Regions from separate parts of the Actinomadura sp. NPDC023710 genome, predicted to be linked through region 3. Evidence: riboswitches for the same ligand, from Rfam matches in the RefSeq annotation. Region 3 holds a riboswitch; each other region holds the start of a gene.

Region 1 (9,852 bases), on a different contig from region 3:
CCTACGAACGCAACATCGAGACCAACGCGCAGCTGGAGGCGTCCGGGATCGAGGTCATCCGGATCAGCGGGAGCGAGCTCGGGACGGGGCGGGGCGGTCCCCGCTGCATGTCGTGCCCGATCCTCCGCGAGGAGATCTGAGCCTCGCCCGAGCCGCACGGCTCAAGAGCGGATTTTGTGTTCTTCCCGGCGCCGGGGGCTCAGAGGCGCGCGGCGCCGGGAAGAACCATCAACGCTCGCGATGTCGACGGGGGCACGACATCGCCCGAGCGTTGGAGAGGACCATACAAGGTCGGGCGGGGTTCCTTCCAGGCAGGGTCGCTCTATGCCGGATATGCCCGGCTTCGAGCCACTTCACTCCTGCTTCCGTTGCAGAGGTCTTCGTCCGGCTCGTCGAGCAGGTCCGGAAATGCGGAGAGATCCGGTACGACGGCGTGCGCACCGGCAGGAGCGTCCATCCGGTCGTCGCCGGACGACCTGGGCGTCCGCAGAATGGCCCAGACCGTCGTGGTGCCGTCCTCGTGGCGTACTCCCCAGCCCTCGGACAGGGCCTCGACGATGCCGAGCCCGCGCCCGCCGAGCGAGGACAGCGTTCCCGGGCCGCGACGCGGCTCGGTCATGGCGCCGCCGTCGCTGACCTCCACTTCGAGGAGGTCACCGCGGCACAGCCAGCAGACCTTCACCTGGCCGGACGGCAGCGGCCGCGCGTGCCGCAGAGCGTTGCTGAGCAGCTCGCTGACGATGACACTGGCGTCGTCCACGACCGAGTCGTAGACGCCGGAGTCGGTCAGCTCCGAGCTGAGGCGCCTGCGGGCGACCGCGACGCTGGACGGTGCGTGTGGCAGCAGTACGACGCTCGACGCCCTCACCTCCCCGATACTCCGCTCGCTCGGACGAGTCCCGTCATCACCCTTCCGGTACGTCCGAAATGCCCTGATGGCCATGACGGGAAACCCGAACGGATCAGTTCACCACCTGCACAACGAGTCATCGGCCGTCCGGTCACGGTGATCACCCCCGGGATCGGAATCTCGTCACCAACGGCGACCAACCAAGGATCTATCCAGCCAACGGCGGATTTACTCCTCACACACGCGTTTCGTCCGTCACACCCCGCCGACACCGCACTTCTCCGCACCGTTCCCAGCCTGCCACCCCGCGAGACCGCCGAAAGCGCTGGTCACGCACGTCTCACCGGACCGCCCGGGACGGACTGTCCGCACGGTAAGTAACCGTCCGCTCAGCGCGCCGGACGCAACACGAGGCGCATGCACGTCCCCTCGCCCGCCCGTGCGCCACCTGCGGGTCCGCGCCTTTCGGTGACGGAGAGTAGTCGAGTGGTCTGCTGCTCTTCGGGGATTTCAGCGCCAAAAGTCCCGTTATTGGAAGTTTGGGTGGGTTCGATGTGAGATGTCTCACGTCGAGCGGGATGGGCGGAGATCGTGCCGCCCTGCGCCTCCGTCAGCCGTCTGACGATGTACAGGCCGAGCCCGATTCCGCCGAACCGGCGGCGGTCCCCCGCGTCCCCCTGGACGAACCGCTCGAAGATCCGCTCATGGTCCCCGATCGGGATGCCGATGCCCTCGTCGGAGACCGTGACGACGATGCCCGGGCCCTCGCGGCGGGCCCGCACCCGCACGGTTCCGCCGTCCGGGGAGTACTTGAACGCGTTCTCCAGCAGTTGCCCGAGGACGATGTCGGTGGCCATCGCGTCCCCGCTGCACAGCGGCAGGTCGGGCTCGATCTCCAGCTCCACCCGGTGCAGCGGCGACAGCGAGCGGAACCCGGCGACCACGCCCTCCAGGACGCGGGCGAGGTCGAACGGCTCGATCGTCACGGCCAGCTCGTCGGCCCCGGCGCGGGAGCCGAGCAGCAGGTGCTCGACGAGCCGCCCGAGCGACTGGGCGCGCTCGGCGATGGTGGCGACGGCGGCGCGGCGGTCGGCGTCGGTCAGCTCGTCCCACCGGTTGACCAGCGTGGACGCGAACCCCTGCACGACCGTGATCGGGGTCCGCAGCTCGTGGCTGGTCGTGGCGAGGAACAGGTCCTTGGCCTCCTCCAGCGCCTTGGCCTCCGAGACGTCGCGGAAGTCGACGACCAGCTCGCCGGTCTCCTCGATCTCGGCGGCCAGCACGTTCAGCCACGTGCCCGACTCCAGGCGGAACGTGAGCATCTCGCCGAGCGCGGGCATGTCGAACGGCAGCGGACGCCCGATCGCGTCCTCCGGCGGGATGCCGGTGAGGGTGTGCGCGGCGTTGTTCCAGTGCCGGACGACGAGGTCGTGGTCCAGCACCGCGATGCCGTCGGCGCTGGAGTCGATGACGGCGCGCTCGTGCGCCCGCTGCCGGACGACCTCCGCGTAGGCGACGGCGTTGCCGACCGCGACCCCGGCGTGCCCGGCGAGCAGCTCCAGCAGTTCGAGCTCGGTGTGCCCGACCTTGCGGCCGGAGAACAGCGCGTACATCGCGCCGTACGGCCGGTTCTGCAGGTACGACAGGCCGAGGGCGATCGTGTGCAGGCCGGGCAGCTCCGACCAGATCAGGTCGCCGAGGCGCCGCTCGCCCGTCGCCAGCTTGACGGTCTTGCCCGACCGCAGCAGCTCCCCGACCAGGCTCGGCCGCAGCTCGGCGCACCGGCCGCGCATCCGCTCCGGCAGCCCGGACATGCTGACCAGCCGCAGCCGATCGCCCTCGATCTTGACGAAGCCGCCGGCGTCGGCGCCGGTGAGCTCGATGAGCGCGGCGGTGATCCGGTCGAGCACGACGGCGAGGTCGAGCTCGGCGCCGAGGTCGGCGACGATGTCGTTCAGCCGCCGGACGAGCCGGGCCCGCTCGGTCATGCGGTGCTGGACGATCTCGTCGTCCTCGACCGGGTGGTACACCCCGACCCAGCCGAGCAGCGTGCCGCTCGGATCCTTCAGCAGGCTCGTGTCGATGCGGACGTCGATGAGCCGTCCGCCGCGGTGGAAGCGGCGGGTGGCGATCGAGATCTGCCCGCCGTCGCCGTCGCCCTCGCCGCCGGGCCGGGTGAGGAGCCGCTCCTGGACGGCGTTGTGCTCGGCCTTCAGCTCGTCGGGGACGATCGGCGGGACCCGGCCGAGCACCTCCTCGGCGGTCCAGCCGAACATGCGCTCGGCCGCCGGGTTCCACACGGTGACCCGGTGCCGCTGGTCCACGGCTACGATCGCGTCGGCGGCGCTCTCGATGACGGCCCGCGCGATCGGATCGTGCACGTGCTGATACACGTCTGTCATCGTGCCACCGCACTCCGGCCTGCCGCCGGGCAACTTGCGCCGAAACTTGCTTTCGACCCAAACCTTACCGTCTGGTAAGCCTGCCGATGAGCAGGGCCGCGACCCCTGCGACCAGGAACGACAGCAGCGAGGCGCTCATCCACGTCTGCGGCGTGACGTGCAGCGCGTCCCGGACGTCCGACCAGAACGCGGTCCAGCGGGCGACCGTGCCCGGGTTGACGAGCTGGTAGACGACGAACCCGATCGCCCATGCCGCGATCATGCCCCAGCGGGACGGCGCGGTCCGCGAGACGTCCCAGCCGCCCGCCCGGCGGCGGCCGAGGAAGAAGTCGGCGGCGAGGACGCCGAGCATCGGCACGAACACCGATCCGATCAGTGACAGGAAGCCGGCGTAGTCGCCGATGTCCAGGACCAGCGCGAGCACGGTGATGCCGATGCCGAGCGCGACGCTCAGCACCCGGCGGTCGGCCCGGGGGAACAGGTTCTGGATCGACACCGCGGTGGAGTAGGTGTCGGCGAACGACTGGTCGGCCTCCCGCAGCACGAACACCGCGAAGAACACCACGCCCAGCGAGGCGCCGAGGAACGGGTCGAAGATCTTGCCCGAGTCGCCCGCGACCAGCGCCAGCGCGAGCAGCCCGAGGACGTAGGCGACGATCTGCGTGACGGAGTAGCCGACGGCCGCGGCGCCGAACGCCCCGCGCTCGGTGCGCGCGTGCCGGGTGTAGTCGGCGGCGACCGGGACCCAGGAGATCGACACGGCGAGCGCGGCGTCCGCGCCGAGCCAGAACCCGCCCCACGAGCCCTGCGTCAGGTCGGGCAGCGGCTCCCGGACGAGCCGGACGTAGAAGTACACGAGCGCGATCGCCACCGCGACGGTCACGTAGCGGCGCAGCAACCGCACCGAGCCGAGCGGCCAGACCGTCAGCACGGTCGTGACCGCGCCGGCGGCGACCACGTAGCCCCAGCGCGGGACGCCGTCCCACAGCTCGCGGGCGGCGTCGGCGATGACGATCAGCTCGAAGGTGCCCCACCCGACGAGCTGGGCGATGTTGAGGACGGTCGGCGCGTACGACAGCTTCGCGCCGAACAGGCCGCGCAGCAGCACCATTGCGGGCTGCCCGGTGCGCGCGCCCGGCACGGCGGCGAGGCCGAGCATCAGCCCGCCGAGGATCGTCCCGACGGCCATCGCGACGATGCCCGCCATGATCGAGATCGTCGGCCGGCCGTCGGCGTCCGGCGCGAGGACGGTGTAGGCGCCGGAGAAGGCCAGAAGGCTGACGCCGAGGTTCCCCCAGAAGGCGCTCTGGTCCCAGAATCCGAGGACCTTGGGGGCCGGCTCGTCGAGGGTGTACGGGACCTCGTCGCGGGCGCGCTCGCCCTGAGGGCGCTTGTCGACATCGGACGTCACGGGACACGCTCCCTACGCCGGCATTACCCGGACAGGTTCATGCGGTCGGCGACGCCTTGGAGGCCGCCCTCTCAGCCCGGCTGTGGCCCGAGCTCCCGCGGTTATCGGTCAGGCCCGATCGTACAACCGCCCGTCACGCCCTAAAAGAGGGCATCCGGGTCAGATCACACAACATCCGTTAGATCACGCGACGTAGGGCGGGCCGTCCCCCGCACCCTCCATCGGGCGCCCGGCCTCGGCCCACCCGTGCATGCCGTCGTCGACGTTCCTCGCCAGCCACCCCGCCTGGTTCAAGGCGGACGTGACCTGCGCGGACCGTGCCCCGGACCGGCAGATCACATAGACCTCCCGGTCGCGCGGGACCTCCCCCGCGCGGTCGCCGAGCTGGCGCATGGGGATGTGGACCGCCGCGGGCGCGTGGCCCGCGTCCCACTCGTCCTGTTCCCGGACGTCCAGCAGGTAGCCGTCCTGCGGAACGTCCGCGGCGACCACGGCCGGTACGTCTTCCCCGAAATTCATCACACCCCCCATGGAACCGCGCGAAGCCCCCCTGCGTCGAATCACGCATGCGGTATCGGACGCTCCTTTTGGCAGCGCCCGGGCTGGCCATGCTCCTGTCCACGGCCGCCTGCGGCGACGAACAGGCAAACGGAAACTCCGCCGGAGCACCTTCGGGCACGACATCCGTGCAGCCGTCCGGCTCACCGGCGGACACGCTGACCGTGCAGGTCAAGGCCTCCAAGGAGGCGCCCGCCAAGACCTGGCGGCTGACCTGCGACCCGCCCGGCGGCGACCATCCCGAGGCGGCGGGCGCCTGCGCGGCGCTCACCAAGGTCAAGGAACCCTTCACACCCGTCCCCAAGGACCAGATGTGCACCAAGATCTACGGCGGTCCGGAGATCGCCACGGTCAAGGGCACCTGGCAGGGCAAGCAGATCGACACCACGTTCACCCGCGACGACGGCTGCCAGCTGCACCGCTGGAGCCAGATCGGCCCGGTCTTCGGGAACGTCCCGAAGGTCCGCTGACCCCGTCCCGACCCATCTCGATCCATCCGGACGAGCCATCCCCGTTCCGGCTCCGTTCACGACCCGAAGGCCAGGCCCCGGCGCCCGCCGGGGCCTGACCCGTCTCACTGCGCGTGCGGCCGCCGGTCAGAGCCAGCCGCCGATGCTGCGGTTCTGGGAGACGGCGGTGTCGAACGCCAGCGGGCAGGCCAGCACGAGCGTGCGCATCGGCTCCTGCAACTGGACGTGCATGCGCAGGACGTAGCGGTCGGCCCCGGTGAACACCTGGGAGAGGAACTCGCCCATCCCGTCGAAGCCGCGCTGGATGCGGGCGAGCTCCTGCTGCTGCCAGTCGGTGATCCGGCCGCTCAGCAGCTCGTAGTAGCCGATCTGCCGCTCGTGCGGGTCGAGGATCTCCCAGCCGCGCATCGCCCGCTTGCGCAGGTGCCCGACCAGCCCGCCGTGCGGGGTCAGGATCTGCATCCGGGGCGTGCCCATGAACCCGTACGGCTTGTGGAACAGGAAGTACGGCATGCCGTCCGGACGGAAGATCGACAGCTTGCGCTCGGCCTTGGTCTGGCTGCCCTGGTTCATGACGCGCAGGGCCTTCTTCGCGCCGCTCACACCCTCCTCCCGGACGTACGCCGCGGGCTGCCCCTGCGGGCTCCAGATCGTGTAGTTCGCCTCGGTGGAGAAGAACTGCGCCGGCTGGTCGTAGACGAGGATCGGCGACCCGTACAGGTCGGCGGGCTGCTGCGGCGGCGGCTGGTGGTGCTGCGGATGCTGCGGCATGGGGTAGCCGCCCTGCTGCGGTGCCGGGTAACCGCCCTGCTGGGGTGCCGGGTAACCGGGCGCCTGCGGCGGACGGCCGTAGCCGGGAGGCGGGCCCTGAGGCGGGTACGGCGGAGCGGGCGGAGGCGCGCCGTAGGGCGGCGGCGGGGCGCCGTGACCAGGGCCGCCGGGCGGGAAGGGTGGGGGTGGGGGGTATCCCATGGCGGCTCCTGAGAACGCGATCACCGCAGTCGACGCGCGACAGGATACGCCCGGGCCCTCCGGCCCACGGCCGGATTCGCCCGGCGCTACTTGAGGAGGCGGGACATGCGGCGGTCGGCGAGCGGCTTGCCGCCCGTCTGGCAGGTGGGGCAGTACTGGAGCGCGGAGTCGGCGAACGACACCTCGCGGACCGTGTCCCCGCACACCGGGCATTTCTGCCCGGCGCGCCCGTGCACCCGCAGGCCGGTCTTCTTCTCGCCCTTGAGGTCCTGCGCTTCGAGGCCGCGCGAGCGCTCCACCGCGTCCCGCAGCGTGGTGACGATCGCCTCGTGCAGGACGGCGACGTCCTCCTCGGTCAGCGAGGAAGCGATCTTGAACGGGGACATCCTGGCGACGTGCAGCACCTCGTCGGAGTAGGCGTTGCCGATCCCGGCGATCACCTTCTGGTCGCGCAGCAGGCCCTTGATCTGGCCGCGCTTGCCGTTGACGATCCCGGCCAGGGCCGCGGTGGTGAACGACTCGTCCAGCGGGTCGGGGCCGAGGGACGCCACGCCGGGCACGTCGTCGGGGTCGCGGACGACGTAGACGGCGAGCCCCTTCTTGGTGCCGGCCTCGGTGAGGTCGAAGCCCGAGCCGTCGTCCAGGTGCACGCGCAGGGCGAGCGGGTTCTTCCCCCCGGGCCGGACGGGCTTGACCGGGATCTCGTCGCGCCAGCGCAGCCAGCCGGCGCGGGCGAGATGGACGACGAGGTGCAGCCCGTCGACGTCCAGGTCGAGGAACTTGCCGTGCCGGGCCGCGCCGGTGACGGTCAGCCCGCCGAGCGCGGTCACCGGCGGGTCGTAGGTCTTCAGCGCGGAGATGGCGAGAACATCGACACGGGCGACGGCATGGCCGACCGCGCGCTCCCGCAGGAACCCCGCCAGCGCCTCCACTTCAGGTAGCTCAGGCATGGCTTCAGTATCCGCGAAGAGCAGCGCCGCCGGAACGTTCGTCCACAGCCCTGTGGACACCTGTGGAAAACCCTGGGGCCGGTGTGACCCGGATCTCGGAATCACCCATACCCCCTAGGGGTTGTCACAGGTGTCCGGTTATGGCAGCATGAGGCCGACGAGATACCCCCCAGGGGTAATAAGCGAAGGAGACGCCGATGAGCACCGCCACCTACACCGTCAGCGGGATGACCTGCGGCCACTGCGTGAGCTCGGTGACCGAGGAGGTCGAGCAGATCACCGGTGTGACCGGCGTGGACGTCGACCTCCAGTCCGGCAGGGTCACCGTCACCAGCGAAACCCCCCTCGACGACGCCCGGGTCAAGGACGCCGTCGAGGAGGCCGGATACCAGCTGACCTCATGAGCGGACCGCGCCTCGCCCCCGGGCGGGGTGCGTCCCTCGGAACATCGAGCGGAGTGAACGGCATGAACAGCGCGACCAGGCTAGGGGCCTACGCCGTGGGTGTGGCGGTCGTCTTCGGCGGCGCCGCTGGCGTCGGCAAGATCGTCGGTCCCGTCGGCGGCACGGCGGAGATGGCGTCCCATCAGAACGGCGGGGGCCACGGCGGTGCGGGCGAGGGCGGCGGGCACGGCGCCGGAGGCCACGAAGGCACGGCGTCCCACGCGCCGGGCGGGCTCCAGGTGTCGGAGGACGGCTTCACGCTGGCCCCGGAGCGGACCGTCCTCGACTCCGGCAAGAAGACGGACTTCCGGTTCACGATCAACGGACCGGACGGCAGGCCCGTCACCGGGTTCACGCCGCTGCACGGCAAGCGCCTGCACCTGATCGTGGCGCGGCGCGACCTGTCCGGCTTCCAGCACCTGCACCCGACCGAGGCCGGGGGCGGCGTCTGGACCGTCCCGATCACGCTGGCCAAGCCCGGCGTGTACCGGTTCTTCACCGACATCCAGCCGGCCGGCGCGAAGCGGCAGATCACGCTCGGCACGGACGTGTTCGTCCCCGGCGACCTGCGCCCGGCCCCGCTGCCCAAGCCCGAGCAGGTCGCGAAGGTGGACGGCTACGAGGTGCGGCTCACCGGGGGCCTCACTCCCGGCAGGTCCACCGAGCTGACCCTCGCCGTGAGCAAGGACGGCGAGCCGGTCACCGACCTGCAGCCGTACCTGGAGGCCTACGGGCACCTCGTCGCTCTGCGGCAGGGCGACCTGGCCTACCTCCACGTCCACCCGGACGGGGAGCCCGGTGACGGCGAGACCAGGCCCGGTCCCGGCATCACGTTCTTCGCCGAGGCGCCCAGCTCCGGCGCGTACCGCCTGTACCTGGACTTCAAGCACGACGGCAAGGTCCGCACGGCCGAGTTCACGGTGCACGCCGGGCACGTCCCCGTCCAGGAGCAGGGCGAGGAGCCCGAGCAGGGGCACGACGACCAACCCCACACCCACTGACGTTCCGCACGATCGAAGCAGAGGAGGACGCGATGAGCACGGACGCTGTGTCCGGGCGTATCGAGCTGGCGATCGGCGGTATGACGTGCGCGTCGTGCGCCAACCGCATCGAGCGGAAGCTCAACAAGCTGGACGGCGTGACCGCCACGGTCAACTACGCCACCGAGAAGGCCAGGGTCGAGTTCGGGTCGGGGGTGTCGCCCGAGGAGCTGGTCGCCACGGTCGAGAAGGCGGGCTACTCCGCCGCCCTCCCCGCCCCGCCGAAGGCCGCCGAGGACGCCGCCCCGGAGCCGGCCGACGAACTGCGCCCGCTGCGGCAGCGGCTGGTCACCGCGGTGGTGCTGTCGGTCCCGGTGATCGCGATGGCGATGATCCCGGCGATCCAGTTCGAGGCGTGGCAGTGGCTGTCGCTGACGCTCGCCGCCCCGGTCGTCGTGTACGCGGGCTGGCCGTTCCACCGGGCCGCGGCGGTCAACCTGCGGCACGGCGCGGCGACCATGGACACGCTGATCTCGCTCGGCACGCTGGCCGCGTTCGCGTGGTCGCTGTGGGCGCTGTTCTTCGGCACCGCGGGCGAGCTGGGCATCAAGCACGGGTTCGAGTTCTCCATGACCCGCTCGGACGGGTCGATGAACATCTACCTGGAGGCCGCCTCCGGCGTGATCATGTTCATCCTCGCCGGGCGGTACTTCGAGACGCGCTCCAAGCGCCGCGCGGGGGCCGCGCTGCGGGCCCTGCTGGAGCTCGGCGCCAAGGAGGTCTCGGTCGTCCGGGACGGGCGCGAGGAGCGGATCC
Region 2 (9,852 bases), on a different contig from region 3:
CGGACCGCGAACCTGCGGATGCGGACGCTCGACGACTACCTGGGCGTGCTCGGGCTGCCGACCGGCGGCGCGGTCAGGGCGTCTCTCGGCCTCGTCTCGAACATCGCCGACGTGGAGCACCTCATCGCGTTCCTCGGCGCCCGGTACGCCGACCGGGAACCCGACGGGGCGGGCCTCAGGCCCCGCGACCGCTGCTGAGGGCCGTTCAGGAGCCCGCGCGCTCCACGACCGCGGCCCACTCCGCCAGGAGCGCCTGCGCGGCGTCGGCGTCCGGCCCCTCGGCCCACAGGTGCGTCACCGCCTCCGCGGGGTCGGGCAGCACGAGGACCCAGCGGCCGTCGCCCTCCACCACGCGCACGCCGTCGGTGGTGTCGAGCGTCCGGGTGCCCGCCGCCTCCACGACGTGGCGCATCACGCCGCCCTTGGCGGCCCACGGCGTCGGGACGGAGCGGCGCAGCAGGTGCGCGTCGGGGATGCGGCGGTCGATCTGCGACAGCGTCAGCCGCGTCCGCGCGACCAGGCCGACCAGCCGGACGAACGCCGCGATCCCGTCCACGGTGCCGCTGAACTCGGGCATCAGGAACCCCCCGCGCCCGTCGCCCGCGAAGACCACGCTCGGCTGCGCGGCCGCCTTGGTCAGCACGTCCTGGGACGTGGAGGTCCACTCGACCTGCACGCCGTGGAACCGGCACACCTGCTCGGCGACCCGCGTCGTCGTCACCGGCAGCGCCACCTTGCCGCCGCGCCGCTCGGCCGCGACCAGGTCCAGCATCACCAGCAGGGCCCGGTCGTCGCCCACCAGCTCGCCGTTCTCGTCCACCAGGGAGATCCGCTCCCCCACCGGGTCGAACCGGACGCCGAACGCGGCCCGCGACGAGGACACCAGCTCGCCGAGCCGCTCCAGGTCGCGCATCCGCTCGGCGAGCGTCTCGGTCGGGTTGGCCTCGTCCAGGCCCACGTTGCGGGTGAGGACCTCCACGCCGACCTTCCCGAGCAGGTTCGGCAGCACGAGCGAGGCCACCCCGCCCGCGCAGTCCAGGACGATCTTCAGCCCCGCCTCGCGGACGCCGCGGATGTCGACGCGGCGCAGCAGGTCGCGGGTGTAGGTCTCCACGACGCGCGGCGGGTAGGTCAGCTCGGCGATCTCGCCGGGGAAGGCGCGGCGGTACTCCTGCCGGCCGAAGACGCGCTCCAGCTTGCGCTGCGCGCCCTGGGACAGGTCGGCGCCGTCCGGGTCCAGGAACAGGATGTCGACGCCCTGCGGGTCGCCGAGGGTGGTGCGGATGTAGATCCCGCCGACGCTGTCCTCGCGGCCGGTCTCGAACCGGGCGACGGTCAGCGGCGTCGCCTCCAGGTCCTGGACGTTGATGGCGCTCGCGGTGAGAGCGCTGTTCACGGCGCGTTTCAGGGTGCGGGCCGCGCGCGAGACGTCCCGTCCCGTGACGACGGTCGTGCCCTTCTTCAGCGTCGTCGCGTAGGCGGAGGCGAGCCGTACCGCCAGCTCGGGGGTGATCTCCACGTTGACGAGGCCGGACACCCCCCGCGGCCCGAACAGGTTGCGCTGCCCACGCGACTCCCAGATCACGCTGGTGTTGACGACGGCGCCGGCCTCGATGGTCTTGAACGGGTACACCTTCACGCCGCTGGACACGTACGCCTCGGCCTCGATGACGCACTCGTCCCCGATGACGGCGCCCTCCTCCACGCGGGCCCCGGCCATGATGTCGGTGTTCTTGCCGACGACGCAGCCCCGCAGGTTCGTGGACGGCGCGACGAACACGTTGTCGTGGACGATGGCGCGGTGCAGGAACGCGCCCTCCTTGACGACGACGTTGCTGCCGAGCACGGTGAACTCGCGCAGCTCGACGCCCGCCTCGACCTTCGCGTAGTCGCCGATGTAGAGCGGCCCCTTGAGGACGGCCTCGGCGTCCACCTCCGCGCCCTCGGCGACCCACACGCCCGGCGACATCTCGAAGCCGTCCAGGTCGATGCCGACCAGCCCGGACAGCATGTCCGCCTGGGCCTTGAGGTAGCTCTCGTGCGTGCCGACGTCCTCCCAGTAGCAGTCGGCCACGTACCCGAACAGGCGGGCGCCCTCGGCGAGCAGCTTCGGGAAGACGTCCCCCGACCAGTCGACCGGCTCGCCCTCCGCGACGTGCTCCAGCACCTCCGGCTCCATCACGTAGATGCCGGTGTTGACGGTGTCGGAGAAGACCTGGCCCCAGGTGGGCTTCTCCAGGAACCGCTGCACGCGGCCCGCGTCGTCCACGATGATGATCCCGAACTCCAGGGGGTTCGGGACGCGCTTGAGCCCGATGGTGACGAGGGCGTCGTTCTCCTCGTGGAACCGCACCATGTCGGTCAGGTCGATGTCGGTGAGCGCGTCCCCCGAGATCACCAGGAAGCGGTCGTCGCGCAGCGCCTCCTCGGCGTTCTTGACGCTGCCGGCGGTGCCGAGCGGGACCTCCTCGGTCGCGTAGCTCAGCGACATGCCGAGCTCCTCGCCGTCGCCGAAGTAGTTGCGGATCAGCGCGGCCAGGAACTGGACGGTGACGACGGTCTCGCCGAACCCGTGCTTCTTCAGCAGCCGCAGCACGTGCTCCATGATCGGCCGGTTGACGAGCGGCAGCAGCGGCTTCGGCTGGTTGGCGGTCATCGGACGCAGCCGCGTCCCCTCGCCTCCCGCCATCACGACGGCCTTCATCGGGGGGTCTCAGCTCCCTTCTGGTCGCCGGCCGGCGGTTCCGCGCCCGGATCGCCCGTCCTGGACGCGGGGCCCGGCCCGGAGGCCGGGGGCGGTGAGGCGCGGCCGGCCAGCAGCAGTTGCCGCGTCTGCACCCAGTAGAGGACGGCCGCCCACCAGTACAGGGCGGTCCCCCAGCCGGCGAAGGCCCATCCGACGACCCGCGCCGCGGTGCCCGCGCCGCCGTCGTGGTCGCCGAGCAGCAGCAGCGGGAAGGAGTACAGCAGGCACATCGTCGCCGCCTTGCCGATGAAGTGCACGGGCAGCGTGCCGCCGTATCCGAGCCGCCGCACGATCGGCGCGATCGGCAGGATCGCCACCTCGCGGGCGACGAGCGCGAGCACCAGCCACAGCGGGATGATGTCGCGGATGGTGAGCCCGACGAGCGTGGCCAGGATGTAGAGGCGGTCGGCGGCCGGGTCGAGGACCATGCCGAGCTTGCTCGTCTGGTTGAACGCCCGCGCCAGCTTCCCGTCCAGCCAGTCCGACAGGCCCGCGAACACCAGCAGGCCGAGCGCCCACCAGTCCGCCTCGATCAGGACGAGCCACAGGAACAGCGGGACGCCCAGGAGCCGGGTGAGGCTCAGGACGTTCGGCACCGTCAAGATCCGGTCCTGCGGGGCCTCCTGCAAAGTGCTCACCGACGTTGCCTCCCCTGGTCCCCTTGATCCTGACCCTATCCGTAAGGGGTGGAAAGCCCCCCGGCGGTGTCCGCGTCGGAGTCGGGAGGTTCCCGGCTAACGGGTGCCACCGGATTCCGCCGGGCGCACGTCACGCCTGGCGCGGGGCGACGGCGTCCACGAGCGGGAGGAAGGCGGTGACGACGAACCCGCCGGACTCGCCCGGACCCGCGTCCAACGTCCCGCCCACGCTGCGCGCCCGCTCGATCATTCCGAGGATCCCGAACCCCTCGGGCGGTCCGCCGGACGGCCCCCCGCCGTCGTCGGCGACCCGGACGACGAGCCCCCCGCCGTCGCGTGCCAGGCTCACCGTCGCGCGCTTCGCATCGGCGTGCTTGACCACGTTGGTCAGGGCCTCCTGGACGATCCGGTACGCGGCGACCCCCGTCTCCGGGGGCAGCGTCCCGACGTCCCCGTCCCGCAGGTCGATGTCGATCCCGCTGCTGCGCGCCGCGTCCACGAGGCCGGCGACGGCGCGGGGCCCCGGCAGCGTCCCGGGGGTGCCGACGTCGGTACCGCGCAGGACCTGGAGCGTGCCGCGCAGCTCGGTCCGCGCGTCCCGGCACGTCGAGGCGATGGAGGCGAGCGCGTCGGCCAGCTCCTCCCGGTCGAGCGGCCGGTCCCCGCGCGCGAGGTGGGCCGCGGCGCCGGCCTGCACGCCGATCAGGGTGATGCTGTGGGCGAGGAGGTCGTGCAGGTCGCGGGCGATCCGCAGGCGCTCCTCGGCGACCCGCCGCCGCGCCTCCTCCTCCCGCGTGCGCTCGGCCCGCTCGGCCCGCTCGGTGATCGTCGCGAGCCGCGCCCGGTGCACCCGCCACACCTGGACGGCGATGACGACCGACACCACGGCCTCGATGACCGCGATCTGCTCGCGCAGGGAGCCGCCCCCCGCCCGCATCGCCATGCCGACCACGCAGACGCCGAGCAGGGACGCGACGACGCCGAGGACGATCCGCACCCGGCGCCCGAGCACCGCGTAGGCGAACAGCGCGATCACCTCGGCGGGCACCAGCGCGTGGTGCTGGTACTGCGCCAGGTGGTAGGGCAGCACCAGGGCCACCAGCGCCAGCAGGCCCGGGGCCGGCCACCGCCGGATCACTGCGAGCGGGACGTGCGCCGCCACCAGCAGCAGCACGCCCGGCGCGTCCAGTGCCCGGACGCCCGGCCACAGCACGGCGGCGGCCGCCGCCGCCCCCGCGAGCGCCGACGCCGCCAGGGCGTCCCTCACCGTCACATCGCCCCGGGGCACCGTCACCACGCGCTCATTCTCCCCCACTCGCGTGATCCGCGCACCGCGGCCCGCGCCCACGCGAATGATCTTTCCCGGCGGCGCCTGCGGGGCCGGAGGCCCGCCCTATAGTTCTGCAGACCCCGTCACGAAGGGCCGACAGTTGTCCGTCCCCCCGCCTGCCGTCCCCTCGCCCGGACTCCGGATGACGCTCGGCGCGCGAGCCTACCGATGGCCGTTCCGCGCCCTTCTCGCCGCGCTCGCGGCCGGCGCGGCCCTCGTCCTGGCGACCCGCCCCGGCACCGGAATCCTCGATCCGGACAAGGCCCGCCAGATCCTGCCGCCCTGCGGCGGCGGCTGCCTGCTCGCCGCCCTCGCCGCCGTCCTCTGGGCGGCCCGGCTCCACCGGACCCGCCTCATCGTGAGCATCGGCGAGGAGGGGGTGGTCCTCCGCCGCGGCAGGCGGGTGGCGGCCGTCCCGGCCGGAGCCGTGGACGCGGTAGGGATCAGGTGGCCCGTCGGCGACCCGGTATGGACGCTCTGGCTCGACCCGGAGCAGGCGCCGGTCGCCGCGGCCGTCGCCGAGGTCGACGGGAACGCGGTGGCGCTGCTCGCCGGCGGGTCGCTCCCGTCCGGATGGCTCCCGGCCGTCCGGACCGCGACCACGGGCATCCTCGGCGCCGCCTGGCGCGTCGTCGACGATGAGGGCGAGGAGGTGCCGCCGCCCGCGGACGGCGCCCTGGCCCAGGCCCGCCACCTGGTCGTGGACGGCAGGGGCCGGTACCGCGACCGGCGCGGCGGCGCGGTCCTCGCCGTGGCCAGCGGCCGGCGCGGCGGGCGGACCATCGTGCTGTGCGACCCCCACGCCGCCGCGCTGCTGGTGTTCCGGGGCCCGTCCCGGCTGCCGGGCCGCGACCGCGTGCGCGTCCTCGACGCGGACGGCCGCCCCCTCGGATTCCTGCGCGGCCGGCGCGAGCCGTCCTTCCACACCGCCGGCGGGATGCTCCTCGGCAGCACCCGCGCGACCGGCGACGGCCACGTCGTCACCGGCATCGACGGCCGGCACTCAGCCACGCTGCGCATCGGCGACGGCGACGGCGCTGAGGCCCGGATGGAGTTGGAGCGGTCGCCGTCCGCCCCGGACCCCCTCCGCACCCTGGCCCTCGCCCTGCCCGTCGCGATCCGCGCGGGCGCGTTCTAGCCCATGGACGGCGGTTGCGGCAAGCGGGGCCGCGCGGGTTAACGTCGTGGGCGACAGATCGCGGGGGCCCGGCGTACCGGGCTGAGATAGCGGCTGGGACGGCCGCTGACCGCATGAACCTGACCGGGTAATGCCGGCGTAGGGAGAGATCGAGTCGTCATGACCGAACCTGTGGTTCCAGCTGCCCGCAAGACCTACCTCCAGGGCTCGCGCCCGGAGATCCGGGTCCCGATGCGGGAGGTGCCGCTGACCAACGGCGACGTCGTCGTCCTGTACGACACGTCCGGGCCGTCCACCGATCCCGAGCAGGAGACCGACGTGCGCAGGGGGCTGCCGCCGCTGCGGGAGTCCTGGATCGCCGAGCGCGGCGACACCGCCCCCTACCAGGGCCGGGCGGCGCGCCCCGAGGACGACGGGCGCCGGTCCCCGGCCCCTGCCGTCCCCGCGGGCGGGGGAGACCGCCTCCCCCAGGCCGACGGCGAGGGCGTCCTGCCGCGGCGGCCGCGGCGCGCCACCGGCGGCGCGGTGACCCAGCGCGCCTACGCGCGGCGCGGGGAGATCACGCCGGAGATGGAGTTCGCCGCGCTGCGCGAGGGCGTGGCCCCGGAGTTCGTCCGGGACGCGCTGGCCGCCGGCCGCGCGGTGCTGCCCGCCAACGTCAACCATCCCGAGATCGAGCCGATGGTCATCGGGCGCGACTTCCTGGTCAAGGTCAACGCCAACATCGGCAACTCGGCCGTCGCGTCCTCGATCGAGGACGAGGTCGAGAAGATGACGTGGGCGACCCGCTGGGGCGCCGACACGATCATGGACCTGTCGACCGGCCGCGACATCCACACCACGCGCGAGTGGATCCTGCGCAACTCGCCCGTGCCGGTCGGGACCGTCCCGCTGTACCAGGCGGTGGAGAAGGTCGGCGGCGACCCGGCGGAACTCACCTACGAGGTCTTCCGCGACACCGTCATCGAGCAGGCGGAGCAGGGCGTGGACTACATGACCGTCCACGCCGGGGTGCTGCTGTCCTACGTGCCGCTGACGGCACGGCGCAAGACGGGGATCGTGTCGCGGGGCGGATCGATCATGGCGGCCTGGTGCCTGGCGCACCACGAGGAGAACTTCCTCTACACCCGCTTCGAGGAGCTCTGCGAGATCTTCGCCGCCTACGACGTGACCTGGTCGCTCGGGGACGGGCTGCGTCCCGGCTCCGTCGCGGACGCCAACGACGAGGCCCAGTTCGCCGAGCTGCGCACCCAGGGCGACCTGACGCGGATCGCGGCGCGGTTCGGCAACCAGGTGATGAACGAGGGCCCCGGGCACGTCCCGATGCACAAGATCAAGGAGAACGTGGACCTGCAGCAGGAGTGGTGCGACGGCGCGCCGTTCTACACGCTCGGGCCGCTGACCACCGACATCGCGCCCGGCTACGACCACATCACCTCGGCGATCGGCGCCGCGATGATCGGCTGGCACGGCACCGCGATGCTCTGCTACGTCACGCCGAAGGAGCATCTCGGGCTGCCGGACCGCGAGGACGTCAAGGCCGGCGTGATCGCCTACAAGATCGCCGCGCACGCCGCCGATCTCGCCAAGGGCCATCCGGGCGCGCAGGCGTGGGACGACGCGCTGTCGGAGGCGCGGTTCGACTTCCGCTGGGAGGACCAGTTCAACCTGTCCCTGGACCCCGGCACCGCCCGCGCCTTCCATGACGCGACGCTGCCGGCGGCGCCGGCGAAGACCGCGCACTTCTGCTCGATGTGCGGCCCGCACTTCTGCTCCATGAAGATCACGCAGGACGTGCGGCGGTTCGCGGCCGAGCGCGGCCTCGCCGACGGGGAGGCCCTCGCCGCGGGGATGCGGGAGAAGGCCGAGGAGTTCAGGGCCGCCGGCGGCCGGGTGAACCTCCCGGTCTCGTCCGCCGACGCCTGACCGGCCGCAGCACCACAGGAACGCCGGGAAGAGCACAGGGCCCGCCGTGCACCGTGCGCGGCGGGCCCGGTCCGTGTCCGGGCGCGTCCGGCGCGTCCGGGCGCAGGCCGGGGCAACGGCGCGGATAGGATCGAGGGACCGTTCCAAAAGCCGCGGATCCTCCCGATCGCCGCAGGCCCGTTCCACCCGGGAAGGATCGACGACCCACGTGACCAGCGACGACACGCCGAAGGCGCGCCCGGTGCGGGCCGACGTGCGCCGCAACCGCGCGCGGCTGCTCGCCGCGGCGCGGGAGACCTTCCAGCGCCAGGGGGCGGGCGCCTCGCTCGAAGGCGTCGCGCGGCTCGCGGGTGTCGGCATCGGCACGCTCTACCGCCACTTCCCCACCCGCCAGGACCTCCTGGAGGCCCTGCTCGCCGACGTCTACACGGGGCTGGCCTCGGCCGCCCGCGACCTGCTGGACTCCCCCTCCCCCGACGAGGCCCTGCTGGCCTGGCTGCGGACGTTCGTCTCGGAGATCACCGCGTTCCCCGGCATGGCGGCCTCGGCGATGGTGTCGCTGCGCGACCCCCGGCTCGACCCCTCCGGCTCCCGCGCGGCGATGTCCGAGGCGGGCGAGGCGCTGCTCGCCCGCGCGCAGCGCGCCGGGGACGCGCCCGCCGACGCGGCGTTCGGCGACGTGCTGAGGCTGGCGGGCGCGATCGCGACGGTCGCCGAGCGGGACCCGGACGCCGCCGCCCGGCTGCTGGCGCTCGCCGCCACCGGCGTGGCGCCGGGCGCGGCCCGCTAGGACCCGGTCAGTCCGCCTCGGGGGCGGGCAGGACGCGGCGGGGGCCGCGCGGCGCGTCGGCCCGCCGGCGCCACTCGCGCGGGTACCCGACCGACACCTCGATGTGCGGGACGCCGCCGGTCCAGATCGTCCGGGGAATGTGCAGGTGCCCGTAGACGACGGACACCGCGCCGAACCGGCTGTGCCAGTCGGCGGTGCGCTCGGTGCCGCACCACTGGGCGAACTCGGGGTACCAGAGGACGCGGGTGGGCTCGCGGACGAGCGGCCAGTGGTTGACGAGCACGGTCCGCGTCCCCGGCTCCAGGTCGGACAGGCGCCGCTCGGTGTAGGCGATCCTGGCGTCGCACCAGGCGTCCCGGCCGGGATACGGGTCGGGATGCAGGTAGACCTCGTCAGTGCAGACGACGCCGGCCTCGTGCGCGGCCTTGAGGGCCTCTTCCTTGCTGGACGTCCCGTCCGGCCGGAACGTGTAGTCGTACAGGATGAACAGCGGCGCCACCGTGACGGCGCCGTCCGGGCCGTCCCAGACGGGATAGGGGTCCTCGGGGGTCAGCACGCCCAGGCCGCGGCACATGTCGACGAGCCGGCGGTAGCGGGCCTCGCCGCGCAACTGCACGGGGTCGCCCTTGACGGTCCACAGTTCGTGGTTGCCTGGCACCCACACCACCCTGGCGAAGCGCTCGCCGAGGGTGCGCAGCGTCCACTCGACGTCGGCGAAGCGCTCGCCGACGTCGCCCGCAACGATCAGCCAGTCGTCCTCGGACGCGGGCCGCAGGCCCTCGACGAACGCGCGGTTCTCCGGGAACCCCACGTGCAGGTCGCTGATCGCGTAGACGCCGCCCATCCCGCGATCGTAAGCCCCACCGCCGCTCAGCCGTCGCCGGCGGGAAGGGTGAACAGGCGGATGTGGACGGGACGCGCGCCGGGCGGCGCGTCCTCCCGGCGGTGCGCGTGCTCGTGTGGCAGGCGGATGTATGCCTCGAAGAACTCGGCCAGGCCCTCCTCGGTCATGCTGGGGCGTGCTGCTCCCATGAGCGTGACTCGGCGGGCAGGGGCTGCTTGCATGGCGGCGACCCCCCATCACCCTTCACCCAGGGAGCCCCGATGCGACGCCGAATGACGGCCGCGCTCGCCGGCGCGGCCGCCGCGTGCCTGCTGTGGTCGGTGCCGGGCGCGGCCGCCGCCCGCCCGGCCTACGGCCCGTCCGCCCCCGGCCCGCTGTACGCGCAGGTCAAGGACCGTGACACCCGGCTGCAACTGCAGGTGCTCGGGCGCCCGGACGGC
Region 3 (9,852 bases):
CGGGACAGGTGAGGGGCATCGTCGAGGCCTGGTATCCGGGTCAGGAAGCGGGGGACGCCTTGGCCCGCGTCCTGTACGGGGACGTGGACCCCGGCGGACGGCTTCCCGTGACGTTCCCCGCCAACGAGAACGACGCGCCCGTGTCCGGGAATCCGGCGCAGTACCCCGGTCTCGACAAGAACACCACGTTCTCCGAGGGGGTCATGGTCGGCTACCGGCACTACGACGCGAAGGGCATCGCGCCCCGGTTCCCGTTCGGGCACGGCCTGTCCTACACCACGTTCGCCTACAGCGGGCTGGTCGCGACCTCCAAGTCCGTGCAGCTGACCGTCACCAACACCGGTCGACGAGCCGGGGTCGCCGTGCCGCAGCTGTACATCGGCATGCCCTCGCCGGGCGCGGAGGTCCCGCAACCGCCCAAGCAGCTCAAGGGATACGCCAAGGTCGCCCTTGCGCCCGGGCGGAGCGCGAAGGTGACGTTCCCGCTGTCGTCGCGCTCGTTCGCCTACTGGAACGAGGAGGCGAAGGCGTGGAAGGTCGCCGCCGGCTGCTACAAGATCATGGTGGGCGAGTCGTCCCGGCGGATCGTCGGCTCCGCGGCACTCGGGGCGTGCCGCTGACGGAGAAGATCCCGGTTCCCCTGCCCCACGTTCCGATTACGCGGTACAAATGGGGAGATCTTCGTCCGCCCCCGCCGAGTCGGAGTCCCCAGTGCCGCACGACACCTCCCGCGGGAGGACGGACCCCCATCCCCCGCGATCCTCTTCTCCCCGCCCCGGCCGCGCCGCCCGCGCCGGCCAGCCCCACGGCGCGCACGCCGGCCGCCCGGCCAAGGCGCACCCGGGGCCGGGCCGCGTCCCGGCCCGGCCCGCGCACGGCCGCGACCACCGGGCCGGCGCCCCGCTCGGCCCCGACGACCCGTGCGGCCTCGGCGCCTACACGCTGCTCGGGCGGCTCGGCGAGGGCGGCCAGGGCGTCGTCTACCTCGGCCGGGACGGCGACGGCGATCTCGTCACCGTCAAGCTGCTGCGCGGCGGCGTGGCGGCCGGCCAGCGGGCGCGCAGCCGCTTCGCCAAGGAGGCGGACGCGGCCCTGCGGGTGTCCGGGCGGCACACCGCGCGCGTCCTGGACGCCGACATGACCGGCGACCGCCCCTACATCGTCAGCGAGTTCGTCGAGGGGCCCTCGCTCCAGCACGTCGTCGCCGACCACGGCCCGCTCGCCCCGCCGCGGCTCCGCAAGCTCGCGCTGCGGACCGCCGCCGCGCTGGCGGCGATCCACCGCGCCGGGATCGTGCACCGCGACTTCAAGCCCGGCAACGTGCTGCTCGGCCCGGACGGCGCCAAGGTCATCGACTTCGGCATCGCCCGCACCGCCGACGCGACCCCGCTGACCACCGGCCCGGTCGGGACGCCCGCCTACATGGCGCCCGAGCAGATCGAGGACGAGCCGGTCGGGCCGCCCGCCGACGTGTTCGCGTGGGGCGCCGCGATGGTGTTCGCCGCGACCGGGCGCCCGCCGTTCGGCACCGGGCCGAGCGCGGCCGTCATGCGGCGCGTGACGTCCCGCAAGCCCGACCTCGGCGACATGCAGGGCCCGCTGCGCGAACTCGCGGCCCGCTGCCTGGACAAGAACCCCGCCGCGCGCCCGACCGCGTCGCAGATCGTCCGGGCGCTGCGCGAGGGTCAGGCCCCGGCGCCGAAGCCGCGCCCGACGCGGATCCCGCGCTACCGGTGGCGGATGATGGTCGCGCTCGGCGCCGTCGTGGCGGCCGGGTTCCTCCTCGGCGTCCTGACCTGACCCGGGCGGCCGCTCACCAGTGCGGCGGCCGGTCCTCCAGCAGGCGCGCGTCGTCGTCGCCGGTACGCCACTCGCCCCAGCCGGCGTCGGTGTCGTCGGACGTCTGGTCCGGCAGGACGTCCAGGTCGTCGTCCAGGTCGACCGTGCGGTCGTCGTCAGGTCCCACGCTCATGATCCCCATTGTCGGCGACGGGGCCGCGGCCCGCACCGTGATCCGCGTCAAACCGTGCGGTCAGCCGGTGCCGAGCGGCCGGGCGGCCAGCCGGCGCGCGAACCGCGCCGCGGCGGCGCCCGGATCGTCGGCCTCGGTGATCGCCCGGACCACCACGACGCGCTCCGCGCCCGCGGCGAGGACCTCGTCCAGGTTGCCGAGGTCGATGCCGCCGATCGCGAACCAGGGCCGCGCGACGCGCTGCGCCGCGACGTACTCCAGCAGCTTCGGGCCGGGGGCGGGGCGGCCGGGCTTGGTCGGCGTGGGCCACACCGGGCCCGCGCAGAAGTAGTCGGCGCCGGGCTCGGCGGCCGCCGCCGACGCCTGCTCGCCGGAGTGCGTCGACCGGCCGATCAGCATGTCGCCGCCGACGATCTCGCGGGCGGCGGGCACCGGCAGGTCGTCCTGGCCGAGGTGCAGCACGTCGGCGCCGACCGCGTGCGCGATGTCGGCCCGGTCGTTGACGGCCAGCAGCGCCCCGTGCCGCTCGCACGCCGCCCGGAACACCTCCAGGTAGGCCGTCTCCTGCCGGGCCTCCAGGCCCTTCTGGCGGAGCTGGACGAGGTCGACGCCGCCCGCGAGCACGGCGTCGAGGAAGGCCGGCAGGTCACCCTGGCGCTCGCGCGCGTCCGTGCAGAGGTAGAGGCGGGCTCGGCTCAGCCGGGCGCGCAGCGCGACGGCGCGCTCGGTGGGGAGGTGCCTGGACACGGCCGGGGACGTCCTTTCCACAGGTGATCACGGAGTCGCGCGCGCGGTGACCCGCCGCGCGCGACCCCGCGATCGTGTCACGTGCGTCGTGCGCCGCCGGCGGCGGCCTAGAAGGCGAGCGCCTGGGCGCGGCGGCGGACCTCGGTCCCCCGGTTCTCGGTGAGCGCGTCCACCGGCGTCCCCGGCAGCGTGTCGTCGGCCGTGAACAGCCACCGGATCGTCTCGGCGTCGTCGAAGCCGGCGTCCGACAGGAGGGTCAGGGTACCGGGAAGACCCTTGATGACCTGGCCGTCCTTGATGAAGGCCGCGGGCACCATCGGCTCCCCGCCGCGGCGCACCGCGAGGATGCGGTGCTCGTGGATGAGCTGCTTGATCCGGTTGGGCCTGATCCCGAGTCTCTCGGCGGTCTCCCCGAGGGTGAGCCACTCGCCGGCCAGGGCGTCGGTGCGGGGGTCCAGTGCGCTGTCAACGGTTGCGTGCATCTGCGTCACGCCCCCTTGCTACCACGCCTTCGGAAGACTCAAACCCGCTGCGCAGCCGTTACGTCCCCGCCGATCGCTCTGCGCGAACAGCCTGCCGGACGGGGACGTCCGGGTCGGCGATCGCCTCCGGATCCACCGGCGTCCCGGCGGCGATCACACGCCTCGCCTGCACCAGGTCGCGGGGCCGGCCGACGGTGAGGATCGCGTCGAGGCGGTCGCCGGTCAGCCACGCCACCGCCCACCTGGGGTCGGACGGGTCGCCCCTGCGCACGAGCCGCTCGGACGCCGAGTGGTCGCCCGCGTACTGGACCATGCGCCCGAACTGCTCCGACCAGAAGTACGGGGCGGCGTCGTACACGGCGTCCCGGCCGAGGAGGGCCGCGGCGGCGACCTCGGGGGCGTTCAGCGCGGTGTCCCAGTGCTCGACGAGGAGCCGCCGCCCGTAGCGGTGCGACCACCAGGCGGCGCAGTCGCCGACCGCCACGACGTCCGGGCGCGGCGCCCCGGTGTCCTCCTCGCCCATGTAGGTCCGGAACGAGCCGTCGGTGACGACGCCGCGCTCCAGCAGCAGCCCGGAGCCCTCCAGCCACGACAGGACGGGCCGCACCCCGACGCCGACGACCACCTCGTCGGCGTCGACGCGGCCGCCGCCGGCGAGGGCGAGGCCCCCGTCGCGCACCTCCGCGACCTTGACCCCGGTCCGCAGTTCGACGCCGGCCTCGGCATACCAGGGGGCGGTGAGCGCGCCGACCTCGGGCCCGATCGCGCCCGCCAGCGGGGTGTCGGCCGCCTCCACGACGGTGACCGCGCAGCCCCGGCGGGCCGCGGTGGTCGCGACCTCGGCGCCGATCCAGCCCGCCCCGACGATCACGATGCGGGCGCCCGCGGTGAGCCGGGCGCGCAGGTCGCGCGCCTCGTCGATCGTGCGCAGCACGTGCTGGCGTCCCTCCCCCGGCAGCGTGATCGGGGCGGCGCCGGTCGCGATCACGAGCCCGTCGAAGCGCAGGTCGCCCGCCGTGGACTCCACCGTTCCGCCCCGTCCGGGCTCGTCCAGCCGCAGGCCGGTGGCGCGCTCGCCGAGCAGCAGCTCGCAGCGCAGCGCGTCCCAGTCGGCGTCGACGGTCGTGTCGTCGGACTCGCCCGCGAGGACGGCCTTCGACAGCGGCGGCCGGTCGTAGGGCCGGTGCCGCTCCGCCGACACGAGGGTCAGCGCGCCCTCGTACCCCTTGCTCCGCAGGGCTTCCACGGCGCGCACGCCGGCCAGCCCGCCACCCACGACGATGACCCTCTCCATGAAGGTCACCCTAACGGGCGGCGATCCGGGGATGGACAGGTGTCCAGGCAGTTGCCCGGTTCGCCGAGGTCGTAAGGTGGGGGCAGCAGAACAGCACAGAGCGCGGGAGTCCGGTGCGACCGGGCTGAGAGGGCGGCTGAACGGGCCGCCGACCGCCACGACCTGATCCGGATCATGCCGGCGAAGGGAGCGCGCATGCAGATCGTCATCATCGGCGCCGGGGTGATCGGCCTGGCCACCGCCTGGCGCACCGCCGCCGGCGGCGCCGCCGTGACGCTCGTCGATCCCGCGCCCGCGTCCGGGGCGTCCTCCGTGGCGGCGGGCATGCTCACCCCGGTCAGCGAGCTGACCTACGGCGAGGAGCCGCTGCTGCGGCTCGGCCTCGCCTCCCGCGACCGGTACGGCGCCTTCGTCGCCGAACTGGAGGAGCTGACCGGCCTGGAGACCGGCTACCGCACCGACGGGATCCTCGAGGTCGCCTTCGACTCCGACGACCTGCGGCACCTGGACGACCTGCGCCGCTTCCAGGAGGACCTGGGCATCCCCGCCGAGGCGCTCACCGGCCGCGAGTGCCGGCGGCTGGAGCCGATGCTCGCGCCCGGCGTGCGCGGCGGCCTGCTCGCCCCCGAGGACGGCTCGGTCGACCCCCGCCGGCTCGCCCCGGCGCTGCTGGCGGCGTGCGAGCGGCTGGGGGTCCGGCTCGTCCGGCGGCGGGCCGAGCGCGTCGTCGTCGAGAACGGCGCCGCCGCCGGCGTGGGCCTGGACGACGGCACCGTGATCCGCGCGGACCGGGTGCTGCTGGCCGCGGGGCCGTGGTCGGGCGACCTCGGCGGCCTGCCTCCCGGGACCGTTCCACCCGTCCGCCCGGTCAAGGGCCAGGTGATCCGGCTGCGCACCCGCGCGCCGTTCCTGCGGCGGGCGACCCGCGGCCTCGTCCGGGGGTCGTCGGTCTACCTGGTGCCGCGTGCGGACGGGGAGATCGTCCTCGGCGCCACGCAGGAGGAGCTGGGCTTCGACACGCGCGTCACCGCCGGCGGGCTGTGGGAGCTGCTGCGCGACGCCCGCGAGCTGCTGCCCGGCATCACCGAGCTGGAGTTCGCGGAGGTCTGCGCCGGGCTGCGGCCCGGCTCCCCCGACAACGCGCCCGTGATGGGCCCGACCGCGCTGCCCGGGCTGCTCGTGGGCACCGGGCACTTCCGCAACGGCATCCTGCTCACGCCGGTGAGCGCCGACATCCTGTCCGCGATGCTGCTGGACGGGCCCGTCCCCGAGGTCGCCGGGCCGTTCGCCCCCGACCGCTTCTCCCCCGAGGTGAGCGCATGAAAGTGATCGTCAACGGTGAGGCGCGCGAGCTGCCCGACGGCGTGAGCGTGGCCGAGGTCGTCGCGTCCGTCACGGCCGTCGCGACGGGCGTGGCGGCGGCGCTGAACGACGAGGTCGTCCGGCGCGCGGAGTGGGAGGCCACGCCCCTGCGGGACGCCGACCGCATCGAAGTGCTGACCGCGGTCCAGGGAGGTTGAGGATGGACACCGGAAAAGCGGGCCCCGGAGAAGCGGGCACCGACGGGCTGGTCATCGCGGGCGAGGAGCTGGGCTCGCGGCTGATCATGGGAACGGGCGGGGCGCCGAGCATGGCGGTGCTGCGCGAGGCGCTGACCGCGTCCGGGACGGCGCTCACCACGGTCGCGATGCGCAGGGTGGACCCGTCCGCCCGCGGCTCGGTGCTGGACGTGCTGACCGAGTGCGGCATCCGGGTGCTGCCGAACACCGCCGGCTGCTTCACCGCGGGCGAGGCCGTCCTGACCGCCAAGCTCGCCCGGGAGGCGCTCGGGACGAACTGGGTCAAGCTAGAGGTGATCGCCGACGAGCGCACGCTGCTGCCCGACCCGATCGAGCTGGTCGAGGCCGCCGAGCAGCTCGTCGACGACGGCTTCGTCGTCCTGCCCTACACCAGTGACGACCCGGTCCTGGCGCACCGGCTGGAGCAGATCGGCTGCGCGGCCGTGATGCCGCTCGGCTCCCCGATCGGGTCGGGCCTCGGCATCCGCAACCCGCACAACATCGAGCTGATCGTCGAGCGCGCGACCGTCCCGGTGATCCTGGACGCGGGGCTCGGCACGGCGTCCGACGCGGCCCTGGCCATGGAGCTCGGCTGCGACGCCGTGCTCCTCGCGACCGCCGTCACCCGCGCGCAGTCCCCGGCGCGGATGGCCGCCGCGATGCGGCACGCGGTCGAGGGCGGGCGGCTCGCGCGGCTCGCCGGGCGCATCCCCAAGCGCCGCTACGCCCAGGCGTCCTCCCCGTTCGACGGACTCGCGACCTCGTAGCGATGCTAAAGATCCACCTGTAGAAGATTTCGCTGGACCTGAAAAGTCACGCGCCATCAGACTGGGCATACCGGGGCGCAACCCCACAGAACGCTTCGGTGTTGATGGAAACGTCCTCTCCCTAAGGTGCGTGACATGCAGCAGGACAGCGGCGCGCGCGCCGGCAAGCTCGCGGTGGCGGCGGCGACGGTCACGGTGGTGTTCTGGGCCTCGGCCTTCGTCGCCATCCGCAGTGCGGGCGCCGAGTACAGTCCCGGCGCCCTCGCCCTCGGCCGCCTCCTTTCCGGGACGGTCGTGCTGGGGACGATCTGGCTCGTCCGGGGCGGGGGCCTGCCGCCCAAGGCCGCCTGGCCCGGCATCGTCACCGCCGGCGTCCTGTGGTTCGGCGCCTACATGGTCGTGCTGAACTGGGGCGAGCAGCTGGTGGACGCGGGCACCGCCGCCCTCGTCGTCAACATCGGGCCGATCCTCATCGCGCTCCTCGGCGGCTGGCTGCTGAAGGAGGGCCTGTCGTCCCGGCTGATGCTCGGCATGGCCGTGTCGTTCGCCGGCGCCGCCGTCGTCGGACTGTCGATGTCGGGCGACGGACGCTCGTCCGTCGGCGGGGTGCTGCTCTGCCTGGCCGCCGCCGTCACCTACGCGGCGGGCGTCGTCGCCCAGAAGCCGGCCTTGAGGCACGCGTCGGCGCTGCAGTTCACCACGTTCTCCTGCGCGATCGGCGCGGTCGCCTGCCTGCCGTTCTCCGGGCAGCTCGTCTCGCAGGCCGCGGACGCCTCCGCGGGCGCCACCCTCAACATGGTCTATCTGGGCGTCTTCCCGACCGCGGTCGCCTTCACGACCTGGGGATACGCCCTGGCCCGCACGACCGCCGGGAAGATGGGCGCCACCACCTACGCCGCGCCCGCCCTCGTGGTGGGGATGTCGTGGCTGTTCCTCGACGAGGTCCCCGGGCTGGTCACCCTCGGCGGCGGGCTGCTGTGCCTCGCCGGCGTGGCCGTCTCCCGCAGCACGCGGACGCTGCGCCGCCGCGTCCCGCCCGTCACGCCCGAACCGGGCGCCCCGGAGGTGTCACCCTCCGGGCTCATCGATGCTCATACTCGCGACTGATGAGATCCATGCGGATTCGCCCGTAAACTCGCACCGATGGACACGACGGTTGCAGATCCTCTCGTCGGGCGGGTGCTCGACGGGCGCTACCGCATTGAGTCCCGCATCGCGCGCGGGGGCATGGCCACGGTCTACCTCGCGCGCGACCTCAGGCTCGACCGCATCATCGCGATCAAGGTGATGCACGCCGGACTCGCCTCCGACGAGGACTTCGTCGCCCGCTTCATCGGCGAGGCCAAGGCCGCCGCGGCGCTGTCCCACCCCAACGTCGTCGCCGTCTACGACCAGCGCACCGACGGCGAGCACGTCTTCCTGGTGATGGAGTACGTCGCCGGCCGCACCCTGCGCGACGCGCTGAACTCGCTCGGGCGCCTCGGCCCCCGCGCCGCGCTGGAGATCATGCAGCCGGTGCTGGCCGCGCTCGGCGCCGCGCACCGGGCCGGGCTCGTGCACCGCGACGTCAAGCCCGAGAACGTGCTGATCACCGAGGACGGCCAGGTCAAGGTCGCCGACTTCGGCCTCGCGCGGGCCGAGACAGCCAGCAAGATGACCAAGACCGGCATGATCATCGGGACGGTCGGCTACCTGGCGCCCGAACAGGTGCTGTCCGGCAACGCCGACGTCCGCTCCGACGTCTACGCCGCCGGGATCATGCTGTTCGAACTGATCACCGGGCGGCTGCCGCACCAGGGCGACACCCCCCTGGCGGTCGCCTACAAGCACGTGAACGAGACGGTGCCGCCGCCGTCCGGCGTCGTCCCCGGCATCCCCCCGCAGGTGGACGCCCTGGTCACCGACGCCACGAGCCACGACCCGGTGCGCCGCCCGCAGGACGCGAACCAGTACCTGGCCGAGGTCACCGAGGTGTTCGGCGGCCTGCCCCGCGACTTCGACCGCCGCGTCGAGGAGGCGTCCCGCAACGCGACGAGCGTCCTGGAGGCCCCGCCCGCCCACGGCCGCACCGCCGTCATGGACGCCGAGACCCTGGCGCCCGAGTACGCCGCCCGCCCCACCAGGGCCGACCGCGCCATCGGGGCCCTGACCGGCCGCTACGTCCTGATCGCCATCGGCCTGATCGCGGCGGTCATCCTCGGCTGGGCCGTCTGGTACCAGACGTCCGGCCAGTACGAGCACGTCCCGTCCTCGATCATCGGGATGAAGGTCGCCGACGCCCGCGACCAGCTGGAGTCCGACGGCCTGGACGTGCGCACCGCCAAGGCGGTCTACAGCGACCGCGTCCACAAGGGCGGCGTCGCCAAGTCCGACCCGCCCGCAGGGGCCCGCCTCGCCAAGGGCCAGACGGTCACGCTCACGCCCTCCCGGGGCATCACGCCCCGCGAGGTGCCCGACGTCGGGGGCAAGTCCCTCGCCGACGCCAAGAAGGCCCTGGAGGACAAGGGCTTCACCGTCGGCCGGACGAGCACCACCCCCTCGCAGACCGTCTCCAAGGGCGACGTCATCAGCACCGACCCGGACGCCGGCGAGAAGCAGTCCCCCGACGAGCGCGTCTCCATCGTCGTCTCCACGGGGATGTCGATGCCCGGCCTCGTCGGCCAGAACGGCGACACCGCAGCCAACCAGCTGCGCTCCATGGGCCTGGACGTCACCGTCAAGAAGAAGCAGGCGGACGGCAAGGACCCCGACACGGTGATCGAGCAGGACCCGTCCGAGGGCACCGGCGTCTCCCGCGGGGACAAGGTCACCATCGTCGTCAACAAGCGCGACTGCATCGTCGACGCGGGCCCCTTCCAGTTCGGCTGCGACGACGGCGACGGCAACCAGAACGTCCCCGTCCCGGACCTCACCGGCCGCCGCGTCAACGACGCCAGGAGCGCGCTGGAGGACTCCGGCTTCCGCGTGAACGTGACGGGCTTCGGCGGCAACGTCGTCCGCTTCCAGTCGCCCAACAGCGGCGAGGCCCCGC

What was found. A riboswitch is a leader RNA that binds a small molecule or an ion and turns the genes downstream of it on or off. The one in region 3 is predicted to bind thiamine pyrophosphate.
Region 1: linked by a shared signal. The riboswitch ahead of AB0H37_RS15695 (cytosine permease) and the one ahead of thiO (glycine oxidase ThiO) in region 3 are both predicted to bind thiamine pyrophosphate.
Region 2: linked by a shared signal. The riboswitch ahead of thiC (phosphomethylpyrimidine synthase ThiC) and the one ahead of thiO (glycine oxidase ThiO) in region 3 are both predicted to bind thiamine pyrophosphate.

The regions. Positions count from the first base shown of each region.
Region 1 covers NZ_JBFAGB010000012.1:1,564-11,415, reverse strand. Annotated here, with positions in the region: gene AB0H37_RS15710 (arginine deiminase) at 1-140, shown strand, start outside; gene AB0H37_RS15705 (ATP-binding protein) at 323-868, opposite strand; gene AB0H37_RS15700 (PAS domain-containing protein) at 1,240-3,252, opposite strand; gene AB0H37_RS15695 (cytosine permease) at 3,317-4,663, opposite strand; TPP riboswitch at 4,656-4,772, opposite strand; gene AB0H37_RS15690 (rhodanese-like domain-containing protein) at 4,847-5,182, opposite strand; gene AB0H37_RS15685 (SSI family serine proteinase inhibitor) at 5,350-5,691, shown strand; gene AB0H37_RS15680 (hypothetical protein) at 5,818-6,663, opposite strand; gene AB0H37_RS15675 (DNA-formamidopyrimidine glycosylase family protein) at 6,750-7,613, opposite strand; gene AB0H37_RS15670 (heavy-metal-associated domain-containing protein) at 7,811-8,017, shown strand; gene AB0H37_RS15665 (hypothetical protein) at 8,080-9,057, shown strand; gene AB0H37_RS15660 (heavy metal translocating P-type ATPase) at 9,090-9,852, shown strand, end outside.
Region 2 covers NZ_JBFAGB010000020.1:53,453-63,304, reverse strand. Annotated here, with positions in the region: gene AB0H37_RS23290 (aminotransferase class V-fold PLP-dependent enzyme) at 1-198, shown strand, start outside; gene AB0H37_RS23285 (mannose-1-phosphate guanyltransferase) at 206-2,704, opposite strand; gene AB0H37_RS23280 (CDP-alcohol phosphatidyltransferase family protein) at 2,701-3,384, opposite strand; gene AB0H37_RS23275 (histidine kinase) at 3,515-4,678, opposite strand; gene AB0H37_RS23270 (hypothetical protein) at 4,857-5,852, shown strand; TPP riboswitch at 5,903-6,016, shown strand; gene thiC (phosphomethylpyrimidine synthase ThiC) at 6,012-7,778, shown strand; gene AB0H37_RS23260 (TetR/AcrR family transcriptional regulator) at 7,987-8,568, shown strand; gene AB0H37_RS23255 (metallophosphoesterase) at 8,576-9,412, opposite strand; gene AB0H37_RS23250 (hypothetical protein) at 9,439-9,579, opposite strand; gene AB0H37_RS23245 (DUF1838 family protein) at 9,673-9,852, shown strand, end outside.
Region 3 covers NZ_JBFAGB010000014.1:170,552-180,403, forward strand. Annotated here, with positions in the region: gene AB0H37_RS18495 (glycoside hydrolase family 3 C-terminal domain-containing protein) at 1-620, shown strand, start outside; gene AB0H37_RS18500 (serine/threonine-protein kinase) at 712-1,800, shown strand; gene AB0H37_RS18505 (hypothetical protein) at 1,814-1,972, opposite strand; gene thiE (thiamine phosphate synthase) at 2,033-2,719, opposite strand; gene AB0H37_RS18515 (helix-turn-helix domain-containing protein) at 2,827-3,201, opposite strand; gene AB0H37_RS18520 (FAD-dependent oxidoreductase) at 3,260-4,495, opposite strand; TPP riboswitch at 4,588-4,701, shown strand; gene thiO (glycine oxidase ThiO) at 4,691-5,818, shown strand; gene thiS (sulfur carrier protein ThiS) at 5,815-6,015, shown strand; gene AB0H37_RS18535 (thiazole synthase) at 6,018-6,821, shown strand; gene AB0H37_RS18540 (DMT family transporter) at 6,957-7,928, shown strand; gene pknB (Stk1 family PASTA domain-containing Ser/Thr kinase) at 7,965-9,852, shown strand, end outside.